DNA from 2 places in the Streptomyces sp. PL-25 genome. Region 1 is predicted to be linked to the other one. Evidence: riboswitches for the same ligand, from Rfam matches in the RefSeq annotation. Region 1 holds a riboswitch; the other holds the start of a gene.
What was found. Region 1 has a riboswitch for fluoride ahead of R4Z62_RS29355 (DUF2180 family protein). Riboswitches for the same ligand answer to the same signal wherever they lie in the genome.
Positions count from the first base shown of each region.

Region 1 (4,420 bases):
CGCGGACCGGGGTGCCGGGCGGCGGGCAGCGCAGGGCGTCCATGGCCTGCTCCAGCCGGGAGTCGAGGTCCCAGGCGCCCGCGTGGTCCAGGGCCTCCTGGAGCGCGCCGAGTTCGTCCAGGAGGTCCTGTGCCTCCGGTTCTCCGGCCCGGCCGAGGCGCGCGGTGACCTCCTCGTAGCGGCGCAGCATGTCCCGGACGTCCGCGACGCCCTCCTCGACGTTGTCCCGGACGGTGGCCGCGTCGTCGAGCCGGGGTTCCTGCTCCAGGATGCCGACGCGGGTGTCCGGGGCCGGGGCCGCCTGCCCGCGCGCGGGCCGTTCGAGTCCCGCCATGATCCGCAGGAGGGTGGACTTGCCCATGCCGTTGGGGCCGACCACGCCGATCTTGGCGCCGGGCCGGAAGGAGAGGGTGACGTCGTCCAGGACGGCCTTGTCGCCGTGGACCATCCGCACGTTGCGCATCGTGTACGCGTACATCCGCGATGCCTCCGTAACCGGGCCGCCGGGGCGGGCGGCCGTCGTTCACAGAGGCCATCAGCACGGGAATGTGCGGTCAAGGGCGAGCCTCATCGCCCGTCTCCGTCCATGGTGCCCACAGCGGGCGCCCGCGCGCCAGCCCGAGCCAGCCCGCCCCGGCGGCCTGGGGCATCAGGTGGACATGGCAGGCATATCCGGCATTCGGGCCGGGGAGAATGAACGTGCCGGGGCGATGGGGCTCGCCCTTGACCGCACGCACCGCCGTGCTGATGGCCTCTACGCGGACCGCCGTACCACGGGAGGAGCCTGCGATGGAGATCATGGTCATGGTGGCGGCGACGGTCGGATCGCCGTTCGCACCGCACGACGGATCGGACGGACACGATCTGGCCGCCGCGGGCTCGACCCGCGTGACCGGCTACCCGGTCGGCGCCGGACGGATCGACGGCACCCTCACCGAGGACGGCGAGCCGACCGCCGTCCTGCTGCTGATGGAGGAACCGGCGCTGCCGGGCCGGACCGTGCGGGCCCGGCCGGTCGCGCTGGTGCACGCGCTCAGGGACGGCCGTCCGTGCCCGGAGCTGATGTGCGTACCGGCGCACGACGCCAACTTCGCCGCCCTCACCGGCGTACGGGCGCTGCGTGCCTGGCACGCGGACGAGGGCACCCTCGCCACCGTGCTGCACCGGCTCGACCCGGCGCACCACTGGCGGGTCGAGGAGTGCGAAGACCCCCCGGCCGCCGAGGAGTTCCTGACCCAGGCCCGGCAGGCGTACGCGCGTCTCACGGGCTGTCTGGAATAGGCCCGCGCCGCGGGACCGGGACACCGATGGCGGCGGCGGCCTTGACCGGCGCCGCCCGGACCGGTTCACTCGGACTCGGCGATGGATCCCGCCTGGGCCGTTCCCCGGTCCGAACCGCCCTCCTCCGGGCTGATGGTTCCTGACCGACGTCAGGACGCATGCCCTCGGGAGGTACGCACGTGGACGCCTCGCCGTCGTCCGTGGCCGCTCACGGACCCACTCCCCCGCACCGCCCCCGCCCGGCCTGCCCGCCGTGTGCGCGGCCCCCGTCCGGCCCCGGCCGGGACGGAGCGGCGCGATGATCTGCTTCGACTGCCAGGAACTCGACGTCACGACGGTCGCCGTCGCCGTCTGCCGTACGTGCGGCGCGGGCATCTGCCGCAGCCACGGGCGGCCCACCCCGCAGACGCTGCACGACCTGACCGGGGCCGGTCTGGCCACCAAGCCGCGTGCCGCGCGGCGGATGGTGTGCCGCACCTGCCTCGCCGCGGAACGCAGCGGGTGACCGGTCTCCCCGGCACCCGTCCCGACCGCCCTTCAGCGCGGGTCCCTCCGAGGCGCACACCCGCGCGCCCCGGTCGCGAGAAGGGCACCGGTGAGGGGTGCGCCGTGTCCCGGCCAGCGCACCCCTCACCCCAGCCGCGCGACAGCGGCGCCCTTCAGCCGCGCTCGCGCAGATACGCGTCCAGTTCGGCGGCCCCGGCCAGCAGCGCGCGCCCGCGGGCGCTGAGGCGGTCCCGCCAGTCGCGCAGGGTGGCCTCCAGCGGCTCGGGGCCGCCCGCCGTGCGGACCCGTTCGATCAACGGGCCGATCCGCTCCAGCGGATGGCCGCCGCGCCTGAGCTGGTGCACCAGCCGGGCGTCGCGCACGGCGGCCTCGTCGTACACCCGGTAGCCGGTGCGCGGATCGCGGCGCGGGCGGACCAGCCCGGCGCGCTCCCACTTGCGCAGGGTCGCGGGGCGGATGCCGAGCTGCCCGGCCAGCGGTCCGATGAAGCCGCCCGAGGACCCGCCCGAGGACCGGGCCGGCGGACCGGGGGCGGGCGTCCGGCCGGGCCGGGGCACCGCGCCGGAACCGCGCGCTGCGGGCGATTGGAGGCCCTGGAGGGCCAGTTCGACCGACTCAAGGGTCCGCCGGTCCTCCAGGAGCTGGGCGTGGCTCTCGTCGATCAGGCGCAGTGCCTCCTCCACCGCGCCCTCGCCGACCGCCCGCATCACCGCGACCGCCGTGCGGTGGCCGTGGCCGGGCACCAGGGCGAGGAACGCGCGCAGGGCGCGCGCGTGCAGCGGGGTGTAGGCGCGGTAGCCGTGCTCGGTACGGGCGGCGGCCGGGAGGATGCCGGCCTCCTCGTAGTTCCTGACCGCCTGGGTGGACACCCCGTGCGCGCGGGCCACGTCGACCGGCCTGAGCCGTCGGGTGCTTTGAGGGTCGGACTCCATGATCCTGCCGTTTTCCGGGGCTTTCGAAGGGAGAGGTCGAAAAAAGTGTCCACCGAGGGTTCAACGATAGCGTTGAAGGCATGGCTACCGGTATCAGGAACACCGCCCATGCCGTGGACGCCGCCGCCGTGCTGCGGCTGCTCCCGTCCCGGCCCCGGATCCTCGCCCTGGGCGAGCCCACTCACGGCGAGGACGCGCTCCTCGCACCGCGCGACGCGCTGTTCCGGCAACTCGTCGAGGAAGAGGGGTACCGCACCATCGCGATCGAGAGCGACTGCCTGCGGGGCCTGGCCGTGGACGACTACGTCACCTGGGGCAGGGGCTCCCTGGACGAGGTGATGGAGCGCGGCTTCAGTCACGAGTGGTTCAACGTGTCGGCGCCCAACCGTGAACTGATGCGCTGGATGCGGGAGTTCAACGAGGGGCGACCGCTGTCCGAGCGGGTGCGCTTCGCCGGGATCGACGGCCCGCTGGAGATGACCGGCGCCGAGAGCCCCCGGCACGCCCTGACCGCGCTGCACGCCTTTCTCGCCGCCCGGGTGGACGCCGGTCTGCTTCCGTGCGCCGCGCCGGAGCTGGACCGGCTGCTCGGCGCCGACGGCCGCTGGAGCGAACCGGCCGCGATGCGGGACCCGGCCCGGTCGGTGGGGCGCTCGGCCGAGGCCGCGCGGCTCCGGCTGATCGCCGACGACCTGGTGACGCTGCTCGACACCCAGACACCGCAGCTCATGGAGGCGGCCGCGCCACCGGAGCTGGAACGGGCGCGCCTGTACGGGCGTACCGCCGCCGGGCTGCTGCGCTACCACTCCCGGACGGCCGACACCTCACCGGCCCGGATGACCTGGCTGGTGGCCCTGCGGGACCGGATGATGGCGGCCAACCTGCTGGCCCTCGCCGAACGCGGCCCGGTCCTGGTCCACGCCCACAACGGCCATCTCCAGCGGGCGCAGAGCACCATCCGCATGGACGGCACTCCTGTGCGGTGGTGGAGCGCGGGCGCGCTGGTGGGCGCCCGCCTGGGCGAGCGGTACGCGTTCCTGGCCACCGCCCTCGGCACGCTCCGCCACCGGGGCGTGGACGTCCCGCCGCCGGACACCCTCGAAGGGATCCTGTACGCCCTCCCGGGAGCCGACGGTCCCCGTGTCGTCGACGCGCGCGGCCTGGCGGCCGCCCTCGCGGGCGGCACCCCGCCCGTCCCCCGGCAGTCGCCGTACCACGGCTACGCCCCGCTCGACCCGGCGCACCTGGCCCGGACCGACGGGATCGTGTTCGTGAAGGACGTCCCGGAGGCCGGGCGGGCACACACCTGACAGCAGGGCGCGGCGGAGGCCGCGAGGGTGCGGCGGGTGGCCGGCCCTCGTTCAGTCCTCGGCCAGCAGGTCGAGGCCGCGGGCGGTCCTCAGGCCCAGTTCGGGCGCCGGCCACCTGCGGGCGCGAGCGGACTGGGACACGTCGCGCCACCACGGGAGCGCGGGCAGCTCACCGGCCGGTTCGAAGGGGCGGCCCGGGATGGGCAGGGCCAGTGCCTGGCCGACCGCGTCCGCCGCGGCCAGCGCCCACTCCGCCGGTTCCGACCAGGGGTGCAGGGCGAGGTTGAACGTCCCCCAGTGGATGGGCAGCATGACGCCCTCGGCCCGGCCCTGTTGCAGATCGAGGTGGCTCTGCACGCCCTGGGTGGGGTTCATGTGGATGTCCGGCCA
Region 1 is NZ_CP136997.1:6,600,649-6,605,068, reverse strand. It holds gene ettA (energy-dependent translational throttle protein EttA) at 1-478, opposite strand, end outside; fluoride riboswitch at 520-584, opposite strand; fluoride riboswitch at 698-764, shown strand; gene R4Z62_RS29360 (inorganic diphosphatase) at 790-1,281, shown strand; fluoride riboswitch at 1,350-1,430, shown strand; gene R4Z62_RS29355 (DUF2180 family protein) at 1,580-1,786, shown strand; gene R4Z62_RS29350 (TioE family transcriptional regulator) at 1,941-2,720, opposite strand; gene R4Z62_RS29345 (erythromycin esterase family protein) at 2,801-4,030, shown strand; gene R4Z62_RS29340 (MBL fold metallo-hydrolase) at 4,082-4,420, opposite strand, start outside.

Region 2 (4,420 bases), 5.9 Mb from region 1:
AGGAGCGCTTCGACCGGGCGTGGCAGGCGCTGCCGCCCTTCGCCGGGCAGCTCCGACTGGACTGGGGCACCGGCACGGACATCGCCGCCGACCTCGTCGCGAGTGCCGCCGAGCACGGCTGCGACCTGATCGTCCTGGGCCGCCACGGCGCGGACAGCCATCTGCGGGCCCGGCCGCTGGGCGACGTGGTGCGGCGGGTGACCGAGCGGGCCGCCCTGCCCGTGCTCGTGGTCCCCGCCGCGGCGCCCCCCGAGGACACCGGGTGAGAACGCCCCCGCACCCGGCACTTCCGAGCAGTACATCAACCGAACGGAGCAACCGCACATGAGCAGGCACACCCGCCCCGGCCTGAAGGTCACCGTCTTCGTGGGCGAGAACGACACCGTGCACCACAAGCCCCTGGCCACCGAGATCGTGCACCGCGCGCACAAGGCCGGCATCGCCGGGGCCAGCGTCTTCCGCGGGGTCGAGGGCTACGGGGCCCACTCCCGCATCCACACCCAGCGCATCCTGTCCCTGAGCGAGGACCTGCCCATGGCGGTCGTCTTCGCCGACTCCCCGGAGAAGGTACGGGCGTTCCTGCCGGAGCTCGACGGGATCGTCTCCGAAGGGGCGGCCATCCTGGAGGAATGCGAACTGGTCCGCTTCACCCCGGACGACCGGTCCGACGCGTAGGCACACCGACAGGACACGCAGGCACTCCGACAAGGACACCGCTCATGCCGATCCGCCGACTGGTCCTCGATGTCGACATGGCCATCAGCGAGCCGAGCCTCACCCATCTGGCGCAGAAGATCGAGAACGTGCCGGGCGTCCAGGCCGTCAACATCTCCGTGACCGAGATCGACGTCGAGACCATCGGGACCGACGTCACCATCGAGGGCGACGCCCTGGACCTGACGGCCATCCAGCGGGCCATCGAGCACGCCGGTGCCGTCGTGCACAGCACCGACGAGGTGGTCGCGGGCGCCTACACACTCGACCGGACCCCCCGCAAGAGATGACCGTCTCCCTCACGAAGGCCGCCGGGGCCGTCCGGCTCCCCCTCGTCCTCGGGATCACCGACGGCCTGCTCAACGCCCTCACCCTCGCCTCCGCCTCCCTCACCGGGTCCGGCACCCCGGTCAGCTGGAGCCTGGCGGTGCGGGTCGGCTGCGCCGCGCTGGTCACCGCCGCCTTCACCGTCATGGTGGCCGACTACGCCGAACGCCGGGCCCATCTCGCGCACATCACCCGGCAGCTCAGCCTCGGCCGCGGCCGGAAGATGGCCGCCACGCACCTGGGGCGGCTCGCCCTGCTGCGGTCCTGGCGCGCCGCGCTCGTCGCCTGTGTGTCCAGCTTCGCCGGGGCCGCGCTGCCGCTCGCGCTGGGCGCGGTCCTGCCCGGCCCGCCGTGGATCGTCGTGGCACTCGCCGTCCTCGCCCTGTCCTGCCTCGGCGCCATGCTCGCCCGTCTCCTGACCGCCCGCCCCGTCCTGTGGGCGCTGGCCATGGCGGCGGGCGGCGTCGCGACCACCTGGGTCGGCATCCGGCTGCGCATCGCGTGACCGGCCGGGCCGCGCGCGGGGTCCGCCGGACCGCGCGGAGGACTTGCGGACGGACCGGGGACGTACGCCACAATAGGAGGGCATCGCCATGGCGATGGGGCTCGCCACAACCGCAGGACCTCCTGCTGATGGCCTCTACCGGTAACACCCGCACATCATCTGCGAGGAGATCGGCATGAGGATGCCCGACGATGTCCTGCTGCGCTGCTCCGCCGTCGTCTTCCGGGGCGAGTCGGTGCTGCTCGTCCACCGCACCGCCCGGGGCGCGGACGACTGGGTGCTGCCCGGCGGCACCCCCCGCGCGGGCGAGAGCATGGTGGCCTGCGCCCGCCGCGAGACCCGCGAGGAGACCGGCCTCGCGGTGGAACCGGCCCGGGTCGCGTTCGTCCTGGAGGCCGTCGACCCGGACACCGGGCGGCGGACCGTGGACCTGGTGTTCACCGCAGACGGCGCGCCCGGCCAGACGCCCTCCTCCCGTGAGGAGGGCATGACGGCCGAATTCGTGGCGTTCTCCCGGCTGCGCGCTCTCGACATGAAGCCGCCGCTGGCGGGCCATCTGCCGGGCCTCTTCCACCGGGGCGGGCGCCGGTACGCGCCCTACCTGGGCAACCTGTGGCGCCCGCGGAACGGCACGCGGGTCACCCGCGCCCTGTCGGCGCCGCCCCCGCTCCCCCCGTTCCGTTCCCGGTGACGTCCGGACGGGGCTGAGCGCGCCATGGCCGCGGAGCGGCGGGGCCGTCCGGCGCCGACGGGGCGCGCGGACCCGTCCCGCATACGGCCGCTGCCCGGCGGGGCCGGACTGCGGGTGGTGGCCAACCCGGCCGCCACCGGCGCGGAGCGCGCCCTCGCCGAGCTGCGGAGCCTGCTGCCCCGGGCCCGCCCGGTCACCGTCCGCTCCCCCGGCGGCCTGCCCGCCGCCCTGGAGGCGGCCGCCCGGTCGGCGGCCGAGGCGGGCGGGGCGCTGGGGGTGGTCGGCGGCGACGGCTCGGTCAACGCGGCGGCCCGCGCCGCGCTGCGCCACGGCCTCCCGCTCGCCGTCTTCCCCGGCGGCGCGCTCGACCACTTCGCCGCCGCGGCCGGTCTGCGCTCCGTCTCCGTGGCGGCCACCGCCGTGGAAGAGGGCCGGGGAGCGGCCGTCGACGTGGCCCTGATCGGCACGCCGGGCGCCCACCGGCCGCCCCGGGTGTTCCTGAACACCTTCGCCCTGGGCGCCTACGCCGATCTGGTCCGCTTCCGGGAACTGGTCCGCCCCCGCTGCGGACGGCGGGCCGCCACCGCGCTGGCGCTGCCCTTCGCGAGCGGCACCGCCCGGCCCTTCGCGCTGCGCCTGGACGGCACGCCACGCCGCCTCTGGCTGCTCTTCGCGGGAAACGGCGTGTACCGGCAGCACTCCCTGCACGCCCTGCCGACGCGCGAGCGGCTGTCGGACGGCCTGCTCGACGTGCGGCTGCTCGACGCGGACGCCGGGCAGCGGCACGGCCGGCTGGTCGCCCTGCTGGCCGAGGCGGTCGACGCACCGCACGCGCTCGCCCTTCCCGAACAGCACGTCGTGCCCCGGCTGCGGCTGGCCGGTCTGCGCGGCCTGACCTACGCCTACGACGGCGAGGCGGCCGCCGCCCCCGACACACTGACCCTGACGGCGGCGCCCGCCGCCCTGCTCCTGTACCGTCCGGTGCCCTCGAAGTGACCGTACGGCCGGGCGACGCGGGCCCGGAGCCGCGCTATGTCCCGGTCGCCTCGTGCACGCCGACACCGATCAGCACGGCGGCGGCGACGGCGGGCGACCAGGCGCCGACGACCCTGGCGGCCACCCCGGTCCCCAGTCTGTTGCCGAGCCAGATCATCGCGTAGCCCCAGAACGTGACGGCCGCGGCGACGCCCCACAGCGGGACCGCCGCCGAGACCGTGGCCCCGAAGCCGTTGGCGACATTGGTGAACGACAGGCCGACACCGAGCAGCAGGCCCTGGCGCGGGCCGGGGGGTGCGGACACCGGCGGTGCGGTGCGGTGGACGCGGCGGGGCCGTACGTACATCTGGTACAGGTAGAGGAGCGCCACCGACACGAGCACCCCGCACGCGACCAGGCCGGCGGCGGCCGGGGGCACCCGGCGGGAGACGAGGTCTCCGCCGTACGCGCCCAACAGAACGCTGGCCAGGCCGACCGTGTTGACGAGCGCGTTGATCCGGTGCGGGAACCTGATCCCGGCGACGCCGTAGGCGAGGCCCACCCCCCAGTTGTCGAAGTTGGCGGCCAGGCCGATCAGATCGGCCGTGACCGCGGTGCGCAGCCAGTCCATGGGCGTCCCGTTCCGCGCTCGTCGAGGAGTGCCGCGCCCACCGGAGCCGCCGGCCGCTCGCCGAAGACGCGCGCGTACAGATCGGCGCCGTGGGCGGTGGGCTCGGGCGGGCCCTCGACCAGCCGGTGGGTGCGGCGGCCGTCGGGGGTGCGCTCGGCGCGCAGGAACACGGTGCCGGCGCCGTGCGGGCGGTGTGTGTACAGGCCGTGGGACAGCTCGTACAGATGGGTGACGCACACCGCCTTCACCCCCGCCTCGGTCAGGGCGCGCAGGATCTGCCGGTTGATCTCCGCGCCCTCCCGCTCGTCGGTGGCGGCGAACGACTCGTTGAACAGGACGAGGCCGCGCGCGGTGAGGCGGTCGGCGATGCCGCTCATCCGCGCCAGCTCCTCGTCCAGTTTGCCGCTGACCATGTCCGGGTCCTCCTCCCGCCGGAAGTGGGTGAACACCTGGTCGCGCGGGTCGGCGGCAAAGGAGTCGGCGGCGGCGAACATGCCGCTCTGCGCCATGAGATGGGCCAGTCCCACGGCACGCAGGAAGGTGGACTTGCCGCCCTCGTTGGCCCCCGTGACCACCA
Region 2 is NZ_CP136997.1:690,264-694,683, forward strand. It holds gene R4Z62_RS02960 (universal stress protein) at 1-266, shown strand, start outside; gene R4Z62_RS02965 (DUF190 domain-containing protein) at 325-675, shown strand; gene R4Z62_RS02970 (DUF211 domain-containing protein) at 720-1,004, shown strand; gene R4Z62_RS02975 (hypothetical protein) at 1,001-1,546, shown strand; fluoride riboswitch at 1,628-1,691, shown strand; gene R4Z62_RS02980 (NUDIX hydrolase) at 1,722-2,237, shown strand; gene R4Z62_RS02985 (diacylglycerol/lipid kinase family protein) at 2,262-3,233, shown strand; gene R4Z62_RS02990 (manganese efflux pump MntP) at 3,268-3,843, opposite strand; gene R4Z62_RS02995 (MutS-related protein) at 3,807-4,420, opposite strand, start outside.
Region 2: another riboswitch for fluoride. It lies ahead of R4Z62_RS02980 (NUDIX hydrolase); the one in region 1 lies ahead of R4Z62_RS29355 (DUF2180 family protein).